3 regions of the Kurthia sp. 11kri321 genome follow, and region 1 is predicted to be linked to each of the others. Evidence: predicted binding sites of a transcription regulator. Region 1 holds the regulator's gene; each other region holds the start of a gene.
The links. Region 1 encodes CtsR, which represses protease genes until heat stress. Its sites were predicted from a motif close to ATGGTCAATAAAGGTCAAACA; they were not measured.
Positions count from the first base shown of each region.

Region 2: the regulator CtsR is predicted to act here: its motif matches at 2,129-2,149, upstream of clpP (ATP-dependent Clp endopeptidase proteolytic subunit ClpP).
Region 3: the regulator CtsR is predicted to act here: its motif matches at 1,986-2,006, upstream of ASO14_RS11700 (ATP-dependent Clp protease ATP-binding subunit).

Region 1 is NZ_CP013217.1:6,632-10,926, forward strand. Features, by position in the region: gene corA (magnesium/cobalt transporter CorA) at 1-845, opposite strand, end outside; gene ASO14_RS00040 (DUF4870 domain-containing protein) at 982-1,296, shown strand; gene ASO14_RS00045 (CtsR family transcriptional regulator) at 1,458-1,928, shown strand; gene ASO14_RS00050 (UvrB/UvrC motif-containing protein) at 1,946-2,500, shown strand; gene ASO14_RS00055 (protein-arginine kinase McsB) at 2,490-3,593, shown strand; gene ASO14_RS00060 (ATP-dependent Clp protease ATP-binding subunit) at 3,583-4,295, shown strand, end outside.
Region 2 is NZ_CP013217.1:565,774-570,068, forward strand. Features, by position in the region: gene ASO14_RS02955 (HPr family phosphocarrier protein) at 1-216, shown strand, start outside; gene ASO14_RS02960 (LPXTG cell wall anchor domain-containing protein) at 238-888, shown strand; gene ASO14_RS02965 (hypothetical protein) at 1,099-1,419, shown strand; gene clpP (ATP-dependent Clp endopeptidase proteolytic subunit ClpP) at 1,475-2,065, opposite strand; tRNA gene ASO14_RS02975 (tRNA-Arg) at 2,223-2,294, shown strand; gene ASO14_RS02980 (polysaccharide pyruvyl transferase family protein) at 2,526-3,905, shown strand; gene ASO14_RS02985 (TetR/AcrR family transcriptional regulator) at 3,937-4,295, opposite strand, start outside.
Region 3 is NZ_CP013217.1:2,313,552-2,317,846, reverse strand. Features, by position in the region: gene ASO14_RS11715 (ABC transporter permease) at 1-458, shown strand, start outside; gene ASO14_RS11710 (ABC transporter ATP-binding protein) at 472-1,137, shown strand; gene ASO14_RS11705 (Crp/Fnr family transcriptional regulator) at 1,228-1,917, opposite strand; gene ASO14_RS11700 (ATP-dependent Clp protease ATP-binding subunit) at 2,093-4,213, shown strand.

The DNA.
Region 1 (4,295 bases):
ATATTCACAAAGTTCATGCCATAAACTCCTGCGATGAATGTGAGTGGGATAAAAATAGTTGATACAATGGTAAGCGTCATCATAATATTATTCATACGAATTGCGTTCATTGACATATGACTATCTCGCATGTCAGCAGTTAATTCACGATTTGATTCAACCATTTCAGTCAATTTCACGAGATGGTCGTGTACATCACTAAAATAGGCTTTTTCTTTTTGTGTTAAATTTAGGCGGTTTGAATTTAAAATCCGATATAACAAATCACGCATTGGGAGAACCGTTCTTCTTATATGGAGTAAATCATTGCGGAGATCGAATACATCGTTCATTAAGTCTACGCTATTTTTATAATCTAACTGATCTTCAATGGTATTAAGTCGATCTTCAATAGTAAAAACAAGGGGGAAAAACTCATCGACAATTTTATCGATTGTTTGATACATGATGAAAAATGTACCGCGATCCCAGCGATTCGGATGACTTTCTAATTCACGTTTGACGATTTCAAATTCGTGAACAGGGAATTGATGATATGAGACGACAAATTTAGAAGAAATAAATAGACTAATCTCCTCAGATGTTAGTTCTTTTGGGTTTAATTTATGGACAACAGTGAAATAATAATCATCATAGTAATCTATTTTTGGACGCTGTAAACGCATCAAGGCATCTTCTACAGCTAGGGGATGAAATTGGAAAAAAGTATGCAGTAATAAATTTTCTTTTGCAGTAGGTTCTGAAAAATCAACCCAAAACCAATCGAAACGATCTTCTTTAATATGTTCTAAAGGGAAGTTTTCCACGAGCTGCTGGTCTTTTGTAAGGCCTAGAGTGTAAATCATTTTGTCACCTCTTCACGATCTATTTACTCTATATCTTCCCATAATTAAATTTTTTTGTCACATCATCACAAAAATAAAATGAAACGGATGACACTGTTCATGCGTATATATAAGAAAGAAAAGGAGCGTGTTTTAGATGGAACAAGACAATAAATGGATTAAAGTTGTACTACACTCAAGTGCATATTATTTACCGATTCTACTTCCATTACTCTTTATGCTCTTAATTGATGATTCGAGAGTGAAAAGTTTATCACTACAAGCATTGTTATTCCAAATTGTTATGTCAATTCTTATTGGTATTTCAGTTGTATTCTCGTATGTGTTAATTGGAATTCCGTTTTTAATCGTCTTTGGATTAATGGGGTTCATTGTTCCAATTATCGGGATTATTCGTGCATTGCAAGGTGAGTATTGGAATTATCCAATCGTTGGACGCTGGGTTAAATAATCATAAATAGACAGATATTCTAATTGTAATGGTTAGGATGTCTGTTTTTTTATAAAACAAAAAAGGAACGAGCATTTTTATTGCAATTTATAAAACAATTTATTTATAATATAGTCAAAGATAGTCAAAGTCAGCTTGATTAAAGGAGGTGGGGACTCGACATGAAGAATATGTCGAATATTATTGAGGCGTATTTGAAAGAAATTATTGAAATGGGCGGTAATGGACACATTGAGATTAAACGAAGTGAGATTGCAGACCGCTTCCAATGTGTACCGTCGCAAATAAATTACGTCATCAATACAAGATTCACAGTAGAGAGAGGTTATATCGTCGAAAGTAAACGTGGAGGTGGGGGGTATATTCGCATTTTACGTGTACGTACGAACTCGAAAACAGAACTGTTAGACGATATTCTATCTCAAATCAATTATCAAATCTCGCAAACGGCTGCAGAGGATATTGTACATCGCTTAACTGAAGAGCAAGCAATTACAAAACGTGAGGCAAAGCTCATTCTTACTGCTATGGACCGAGAAGTCATTGCGATTGATTTACCATATCGTGATCAGCTCCGCTCTCGTATTTTACAAGCAATGCTAGTAGCACTGAAGTATGAAAAAGAATCTTAAAAGAAGGTGTATAGAGGATGATCTGTGAAAACTGTAAACAACGTCCAGCTACTGTCACCATTACGATGACAAAAAATAATGAAGAAGTCGTAAAACACTACTGCGAAGTTTGCAGTGGGCAACAAGATTATTTGCATATAGATGAAGAAGTAAAGCCTGTGACAATCGAACAAATCTTTTCGGACTGGTTTGGTATTCCAACATGGTCATCCAACGCACCTCAGTCAAAACAACCACCGCAAGAAAAGCAGCAATGCGAGACGTGTGGTATGACGTACCAACAGTTTTTAAAAGAAGGTAAATTTAATTGTCCAAATTGTTATCATGCTTTTTATGAACGTTTGCCTGAAGTATTTAAAAGACTTCATAATGGTGCAACAGAACATACTGGTAAGATACCGGGCGGATTAAATAAAACATATCAAATTAAAAAAGAGATTGAAGTATTACGTCAGAAGATGAAATCAGCTGTAGAGCAAGAAGAGTTTGAAGAAGCAGCAAAACTTCGAGATGAGGTAAAGCAACTTGAAAAACAGTTAACGCAAGGTGGTGCAGCGAACGATGAAAATTGATCATTTTCTAAAAGGTGACAATATTAGTTGGATGGCTGGCGATGGTGAGCACGGTGATATTGTCATGAGTACACGTATTCGTTTAGCGCGTAACATGTCCGCGTATCGTTTCCCACGTGCCTTTAGTGAAGAAGAAGCGATGGCTGTTGATCGTCAAGTGAGCAGTGCTTTACTCGATTGTGAAACACTTCAAACACCACTCTATCATTTTGATTTGGGGCAAAGACCTTCTTTGCAAAAACAAATTTTAGTAGAGAAGCATTTAATTAGTCCGCAACTTGCGAAAAAAGAACGGATTGGTTCGATTCTCGTATCTGAAGATGAATCAATTAGCGTCATGATTAACGAAGAAGACCACATTCGTATTCAATGTTTAGAACCAGGACTTAATCTTAAAAAATCTTTACTAAAAGCAAATGAAATTGATGATTGCATTGAAAAACAAGTGAACTATGCATTTGATGAACAATTTGGTTATATGACTACTTGTCCGACGAATGTAGGAACAGGGTTACGTGCTTCCGTCATGATGCACTTACCAGCTCTTACGATGACGAATCAAGTTCGTGCCTTAATCAATATGATGCCACGACTCGGTTTAATCGTACGTGGAATCTATGGTGAAGGAACCGAAGCTGTAGGGAATTATTATCAAATTTCAAATCAAGTAACACTTGGCAAATCAGAAGAAGAAATCATTCAAGAATTAGAAACAATTGTAGAACAAGTTGTTGCAAAAGAAGTAGAAGCTAGAAAGGCGATGTTAGAACATGCGCCGATTGCAATTTCAGATCGTTTGCATCGCTCGCTAGGAGTCTTACAAACAGCTCGAATCCTATCGAGTACAGAAGCTGCGAATTGTTTATCTAACGTGCGTTTGGGTATAGATTTAGGTATCATACAAAGAATTCCAAATGAAGTTTTAAATAAATGTATGCTGATTATGCAACCGGGCTTCTTACAACAATATACAGGTACAACATTGAAGCCAAATGAGCGAGATGTGTACCGCGCGACATTGATTCGCGACATGATTGGCGAAGCATGCCAACATAAATTGGAAGATGAAGGAGAGGACTCATATGATGTTTAATCGATTTACACAAAGAGCTCAAAAAGTATTGCAATTAGCACAAGAAGAAGCCGTTCGTATGAAGCATGAAGCGATTGGAACAGAACACATCTTACTTGGATTAATTCGAGAAGGTGGCGGAATCGCTGCAAAAGCTCTTGAGGCTATTGAAGTGAGTCCTGAAATGATTGAAGAAGGCATTGAAGAACTTGTTGGTACAGGTTCTAAAAATGTTGGGCCAATCGTTCATTACACACCTCGTGCTAAAAAAGTCATTGAGTTATCAGTAGATGAATCTCGTAAATTAGGTCATTCATATATCGGAACAGAGCACATTTTATTAGCTCTTATTCGTGAAGGTGAAGGTGTTGCTGCACGTGTATTAAATAATGCAGGTGTTAGCTTAAATAAAGCACGTCAACAAGTGTTACAACTGCTTGGTAGTGCAGATGCAGGTCAAAATGGTAACGCTGCTGCACCGACAGCAAATACGCCAACATTAGATAGCTTAGCGCGTGATTTAACAGAGATGGCGCGTGAAGGTAATTTAGATCCAGTAATTGGACGTAGTAAAGAAATTACACGTGTGATTGAAGTGTTATCTCGTCGTACAAAAAACAATCCTGTTATTATCGGTGAACCGGGTGTTGGTAAAACAGCGATTGCAGAAGGATTAGCACAACAAATTGTGAATAATGAAGTGCCTGAAATCCTACGTGATAA
Region 2 (4,295 bases), 560 kb from region 1:
CAAGCAAGACAAGCCGCTCTTTTTGTACAAGAAGCAAACCGCTACCATGCGGATGTATTCTTACAAAAAGGTACGCGCAAAGTAAATGCGAAGAGTATCATGGGGATTATGAGTTTAGCTGTTGCACATGGAACAGAGATTACACTGTTTGCAGACGGAAAAGACGAGCAAGAGGCAATCGCCGGTTTACGTGCAATGATCGAATCAGAAGATTAGTAAAAATACGAGGTAGCAGCGATGCTATCTCGTATTTTTTATTTTAAAGATGTATGTTATGCATTATTCGGTATCTATTCTTTCGCGGATTCTACAAAATTAATTGAAACCGTAACAACAGATGCAAAGGGAAATGCGAAAATTGATCCGAAATATGCAACAAAAGAGTATCAAGTCAAAGTGACAGTTGGAAAAGAAACAAAAACTGTAACGATGACAAGTTGTAATGTAACGATTGATTTTAAAGCGCCAGTTACAGATGGTGAAACAGAAGAACCAACAGAACCAGGAAAACCAAATAAACCAACAACGCCAGAAAAACCATCGAAACCAGGAGTAGTCACAGGTGGCGATACGGAGGAGAATACAAATTCTTCTAAACCGTCAAAACCAGGTGTTAAACCAGGCGACCATTATGATGTATATGATAAAGATGGTAACTTAGTGGCGAGTGATGTAACAGTTGATCAAGACGGTAACATTAGCGCAGACTTACCACCAGGTGAATACGATTTCGTATCAAAAGGTGAGCATGTAACAGCTGAAGTTGGCAAAGATGGTAAACTACCACAAACAGGTTCAAGCGACTTCTTATTATACACATTAGCGGGTATTGCATTACTTGGAGCAAGTCTTGTTGTATTTGCGCGTGGACGTAAAAAGAGTGCGTAGAGCTTAAATAGACAGGAATCGTCATGATGGCGATTCCTGTTTTTATATGGTGAAAAATAGTGTGCATTATTTAACTTATTTTTCGTAAGTGTGTGCTATTTCATGTTGAATTGTTTCAAAATAAGCGACAATCCGCTTTTTGTTTACCTTGATAAATAAAATGTCAGTGCTAAAATAAGTATATATGAAGCAATTTAGGAGGCATTCATGATGGAAATTACAATCGTTGCACATGTACAAACAGAAGGTCAACCAGAACAAATAGTAGACTTAGGAATTTCAGAGTTAATCGACTTTGAACTTGCACGCGATTTCCAAGTAAAAAATATTCTGGGTCAATTAGGTTATACAGATGTACAACCATTACCAACAGAAGATGTAGATGTATTTAAAGCGAACGCACAATTAAATGGACAAGCAGTTCAACCAAAAATTTTATTCGGTAAAGCGTTAAAAGCAGGTAATGTCGGTTCAAAATCAGGTGTATCTTTTTATGAGTTGAATGAATTACGTAATGTTGTACACGCTTAATTTATAAACAAAAAAGAGGTGAGGGGTTTTAAACCCTTCACCTCTTTTGCATACATTATTTTGTTTCGTTGTTTGTCATGATTTTATCGATTAAACCGTAGTTTAATGCTTCTTCAGCAGACATGAAGTTATCACGATCTGTATCTTTTTCAATTACTTCGACAGGTTGACCTGTACGCTCTGCAAGAATTTTGTTTAGTTTTTCACGTGTTTTTAAGATGTGGCGAGCAGCGATTTCGATTTCAGTCGCTTGACCTTGTGCGCCACCTAATGGTTGGTGAATCATGATTTCAGCGTTTGGTAATGCGAAACGCTTACCTTTTGCACCAGCTGTTAATAGGAATGAACCCATTGAAGCAGCCATACCGATACAGATTGTTTGTACATCTGGTTTGATGAATTGCATTGTATCGTAGATTGCCATACCAGCTGTTACTGAACCACCTGGTGAGTTGATGTATAAGAAGATATCCTTCTCTGGATCTTCTGCTTCTAAGAATAATAATTGTGATACGATTGCGTTTGCAACGTTATCATCAATTGCGCTACCAAGCATGATAATACGGTCTTTTAAAAGACGAGAATAAATATCGTATGCACGCTCTCCGCGGTTTGTTGTTTCGATTACTGTAGGAATTAAGTTCATTTAATTCTCCTCCGTTCAATCTAGTTACTGATTAGAATCAGCTGTACTCTTATTGTACATTGCATAGTCAAAAAAGGTCAAATATATTGTGTTAAATATTGCAAAGTCTAAATCAAGTTGTCAATTGCACTTTATATTTGTATAATAATAGTCATACGCCTCAGTAGTTTAATGGATAAAACATAAGATTCCGGTTCTTAGGCTGGGGGTTCGATTCCCTCCTGGGGCATATACAAGTTGTATGAAGTCATAAACATGACAACATACAGCTTTTTCTTTTGTACAAATTCCCTTTAAAGTGATATATAAACAAAAATCAAGTGACAATATTATGAAAAATATAACAGTTAAATTACATTTAATGAATAAAAAGGGTTAAAAGAGGTAAATAACCTTTGGAAAAGGTAATATAACATAAGAGGATACTAAAGTAGATACATAGAAGGGAGTTTAATGGTTGATGAAAAAATATTTAATTCGTAGCGGTATGTTACCAACAGATGTGTTTGATGCTGCTAAAATCATTGCCAACAATTCAATTGGAGGAAATGTAGGAAACTTAATCTATGCATATAGCATTTATCGCACATTGATGACAGAAGATGTTGAATTTGTACCTGACTACTATCGTGTAAATCCAGCAGATGCGCCTTATATTAACGAGAATTATGATGCATATTTCATTCCATTAGCAGATGCCTTCCGACCAGACTTTGAAAATACATTAAAATCTTATACGAAATTAATTAATCGTTTGACAATACCTGTGTACGTCATTGGTGTTGGTGTACGCATTGACTTCGAGCCAGACTTCACAAAACAGAATCCATATGATGCAGCAGTTGTCGATTTCGTTAAAGCAGTATTAAAACGTTCAGCTATGATTGGTGTACGTGGAGAATTCACATCACGTTACCTAACACATTTAGGATTTAAAGAGGGGATTGACCATGTCATTATTGGTTGTCCGTCAATGTATGCAAATGGGCGTCATTTACGTATACGCGATACAGAAATTAATGAGAATTCCATTGTTACCATTAACTCATCTAAACTTTCTCCAAATCATGTTCTAGAATTTATTGATCGAAGTAAAAATGAATTCAAACATCATTATTTTATTCCGCAGTGGTATAAAGAATTAAAAATGATTTATTTAGGCGGTCCTAATCTTGAAAAGCCGAAGCTACATTATCAAGGGAAGACAACAGATGAACTGTATGTCCAAGATCGTGTGCGTTATTTCTTGAACGCTAAATCATGGATTGATTTTATAGGTGAAGCTGACTTTAGTTTTGGTGCTCGATTGCATGGGAACATTACAGCGACAATTGCTGGGACACCGAGCTTAATTATTCCAAAAGATGGGCGTATGCGTGAGTTAACAGATTACCATGCTTTAAATTATGTGGCTGGGAACGAATTAACAGAGCAAACACAGATTATGGACTTAATTGAAAAGAGTGACTTCCATCGTTGTGAGCATGTACATGAAGAGAATTTTAATCGTTTTATTCATTTCTTAAACCATAATGGAATTCCACATATTTATGAACAAGACCTTGATTTAGTGGAAGCGCCACTCGATAAACAGCTACAAGAAATTCAATTACTTCCACCAGTAAAAAGCTTTATTCATTGCTCGGCAGCTGAGATGGGAGAGCGCTTTGAGACGGTCATGAGTAATGTATTAGAACAAAAAAATGAACGTATTGTAAAGTTGAAAAGTCAGGTGAAAAGCCATCAAGTACGCACAAAACATTTAGAAGGTACATTGAATCGTAAGGCGGTTCGGATTGCCCTAAAAACAGCGAATTTATTTTCAAAAAAGAATTCATAAAAAAGAGGTTTGGGAATTGCTCCCAAGCCTCTTATTTTTTAAGGATACTGCCTTTATTTGCGCGTGTGACTTTCCAAATCTCATTGGCGATTTCAATTGTTTCAAGTGCGTGCTTTGAATCGCGGAAGCTATTGTAAAATTGATACGCAATCGTTCCAATAATATAGTAACGCGGTTTTTCCATCGAGAATTCTTCTATTAGACAGTCCGTGTACTCAATGCAAGATTCGGGTATATCGGATTCTAAACAACTTCTAAATCCTTTTAACTGATCTAAAATCTCATCGCGTGTAGGTACTTCATACTTCGTATTCTCGAAAATATAATTTTGTAAGTCAGGTCCCAAATAATAGTCGTTATTTTCGATTAGTGAAGGCACGATTAAGTCTA
Region 3 (4,295 bases), 660 kb from region 1:
AATATGAAATTGGTGTTCTGTTATCGCTTGGTGAGAGTCGTGTGAAAATCATTGCGCAGTTCTTTTCAGAGATGTTAATTGTCTTAATTATGGCGATGGTGATTGCTGGTGTGAGCGGACAGTTCGTTGGCAACATGGTTGGGCAACAACTGTTAGATCAACAAACAACGACACAAACTGCAACAACACAAGATGCAGGACAACAACGAGGCCCTGGTGGTCAAGGTGGTCCAGAACAAGGAGATGCTAATGGTGGTCCACGCGGTGGCGGTGGATTTGGTGGATTCGGCGCAAACAGTGTGGCAGAAGCTGAACAAATTAAAGAACTAGATATCACATTGTCGCTACAAGAACTTGTAGAACTTGGTGGATTCGGTCTTGCGATTAGTTTCTTATCTGTCATTCTCGCATCTATTGGCATTATGCGCATGCAACCGAAAAAAATCTTAATTTCATAAGGAGGAATAGTAGATGTTACAAGTAGAAAATTTAAATTATTGGTATCAATCGAAGTCAGAACCACTTTATGAAGACTTAAATCTGACATTTGATGAAGGAAAATTATACGGTATTTTAGGATCGAGTGGCTCGGGTAAAACGACATTTTTATCGCTAATTGCAGGACTGGATACACCAAAATCAGGTGATATTTATTACGAAGGGAAGTCATTAAAAAAGATTGGTTTAACACGTTATCGTAATGAATGTGTATCGATTGTCTTTCAGTCGTATAATCTACTACCTTATTTATCGGCACTTGATAATATAACAGCAGCACTTGAAATTACGCATTCAAAAAAAGCGAATCGTAAAGAATATGCACTCGAGATGTTGCAAAAAGTAGGAATTGACACTGAAATGGCGAAGAAGAATGTCCAACATTTATCAGGTGGACAGCAACAGCGTGTTGCGATTGTGCGCGCCATGTGTTGTGATGCGCGACTTGTTGTAGCAGACGAGCCGACAGGTAATTTAGACAAACAAAATTCACTCGAAATTATTCGTCTGTTTAAACAACTAGCACATGAACAAAATAAATGTGTCATTGTCATTACACATGAAAAAGAGATTGCAGAACAATGTGATACGGTTCTAGAGTTAAAATCTAAGAAAATGCATGTGATTAAAAGTAGTTAATTTATGAAACATATAATTAGAATATAGCTAATCGAAATATAGTAAATAAAGAAGACCATGCAAAAAAAAGCAGTGGTCTTCTTTTCATGTCTAATTAATACGACATAAAAATTCGACACACTGCTCACATTCACAAAACTGCTGTAAATAATCTAAACGATGGATTGTAAGGTAGCCATTTTCTTCTGATATGACTTTTTCTTTTTTGAATTCTTGTAATAAGCGGTTTACAACTTCACGACTTGTTGCACAAAGACTTGCTAGTTCACTATGTGTAAATTTTTCACTAATTTGAATCGATTTGTCTGTTTTCTTTTCGCCATATGAATTCGCTAAACGAATGAGTGTAGAGGAGAGTGCGCCTTTTTTTCCATATAGCAGTAAGTCGCGTAATTTAGTTTGTTCACGCATTCTTTGGATTTGAATCCATGTGAGACATTCTCGTAGTGCTGCAAGGTTTTCGGATAATTCATGTTCTAATTGTTCTTTCGAAATTGCAAAAACGGTACAACAATCTAAAACTTTTGCTGAAAGTGGGTATGTAATAAGTGGGATGAATAAAATACTTTCACCAATACAATCATTTTTCGTCGCAATGCAAAGTGTTAATTCTTTACCACCAACGCTCTCTTTTGTAATAGCAATACGACCTTTTTCCACAAAATAAAGATGTGTTGCCGCTTCACCTGTAGTACAAATATGTTGATGACGAACGAAATGATGTTTTGTACCATGTGCTTTAAAAATCTGCTGGACGATTTGGGGGACTGCATCAAACAAGATTAAAACACCTCCATAATTAACTGGTTTTTATTTTAACATAAATAGTAAATGGTACAAAAAATATGAAAGTCAAAAAAGGTCAAACATATTACTTGAGTTTTTGAAATGAAGTCGATATAATAAAATTAATCAATAGTCAAAGATGGTCAAACAGGAGGGGAAAATAATGCAAATGAATCAAATGAACCAAGAAGAAGAAAATCCGCTAGAGAAGTACGGACGTAATCTAGTAGAGGCTGTTAAAGAAGGTAAGATGGACCCTGTTATTGGACGTGACCAAGAAATTCGTGATGTCATTCGTATTTTATCTCGAAAAACAAAAAATAATCCCGTTCTAATCGGTGAACCAGGTGTAGGTAAAACAGCGATTGTTGAAGGTCTAGCACAACGTATTGTAAAAAAAGACGTACCTGAAGGTTTAAAAGATAAACAAATATATGAACTTGATATGAGCGCATTAATTGCAGGCGCAAGTTATCGCGGACAGTTTGAAGAACGTCTACAAGGGGTTTTAAAACAAGTACGTGAAGCAGAAGGAAATATTATCTTATTCATCGACGAAATTCATACCATTGTCGGTGCAGGTAAAACAGAAGGTTCGATGGATGCAGGGAATATGTTAAAACCAATGTTAGCACGTGGTGAACTACATTGTATTGGTGCAACAACATTAGATGAATATCGTACAAATATCGAAAAAGACCCTGCACTTGAACGACGCTTCCAACAAGTGCTTGTACGCGAACCATCTGTAGAGGATACAATTTCCATTCTACGTGGTTTACGTGAACGTTTTGAATTACATCATGGTGTACGCATTCATGACCGTGCGATTGTGGCCGCGGCAGAATTATCAAATCGCTATATTACAGATCGTTTCCTACCAGATAAAGCGATTGATTTAGTCGATGAGGCGTGTGCGATGATTCGTACAGAAATCGACTCGATGCCATCTGAATTAGATGAGGTTACACGTCGACAAATGCAGTTGGAAATTGAAGAACAAGCATTGATGAAAGAAGACGACAATGCGAGTAAAAAACGTTTAGAGGCACTACGTGAAGAATTACAAGAATTAAAAGATTCATCACAATCGATGCGTGAACAATGGGAACGTGAAAAAAATGCGCTTCAAATTGTGCAAGAAAAACGTGAAAAACTCGACCAATATCGCCATGAATTAGAAGAAGCAGAGAATCAATATGACTTGAATAAAGCAGCGATTCTACGACATGGTAAAATTCCAGAGCTTGAAAAAGAGTTAGCGAATTTAGAAGAGGAAGTAGAAAGTACAGATAAGTTATTACGTGAAGATGTAACAGCAGAAGAAATTGCGAGTATTGTATCTCGCTGGACAGGTATTCCTGTAACGAAAATGTTAGAGGGAGAACGTGAAAAATTACTTCGTTTAAAAGATACACTACATGAGCGTGTAGTAGGTCAAGATGATGCAGTTCGTCTTGTTTCAGAAGCTGTATGGCGCGCACGTGCAGGTATCCAAGACCCGAATAAACCAATCGGTTCGTTCCTATTCTTAGGACCAACTGGTGTAGGTAAAACAGAACTTGCGAAAGCACTCGCAGCACAACTATTCGACTCAGAAGACCATTTTGTACGTATTGATATGTCGGAATACATGGAAAAACATAGTGTATCTCGACTTGTGGGTGCACCTCCAGGTTATATCGGTTATGAAGAAGGCGGTCAATTAACAGAGGCAGTTCGTCGTAATCCGTATTCGGTCATTCTATTAGATGAAATTGAAAAAGCACATCCAGATGTCGCAAACATTCTCCTTCAAATTTTAGATGATGGTCGTATTACAGATAGTCAAGGACGTATGGTGAACTTTACGAATACAGTTGTCATTATGACATCGAATATCGGTTCACACTATTTACTTGATTTACACAATACAGAAGGACATGCGGTGGAAGATTTAGTGATGGCAGAGTTGAAAAAACACTTTAAACCAGAACTATTAAACCGTCTAGATGATATCATCATGTTCCACGCATTAACAGATGAGCACTTCTACGAAATTACACGTAAGTACGTGAACCATCTCGTACAACGTGTAGCAGAACAAGAGATTAAATTAGTAGTTGGCGATGATGTTATTCATTGGATTGCGAAAGAAGGAGCAGATCCTGCATTCGGCGCAAGACCACTTCGTCGCTTCATCCAACGCCATGTAGAAACACCAGTCGCAAAAGAATTATTAAAAGGTGAAAAAGTACCTGGCGACACACTAACAGTTTATGTAGAAGACAATGAGATTAAAGTGAAATAAGATTTATTTTAGGAAGAGGAATCACATTTGATGTGGTTCCTTTTTATTTGCCCTATTTTTGATGAATGTAAGTAAAAAATAA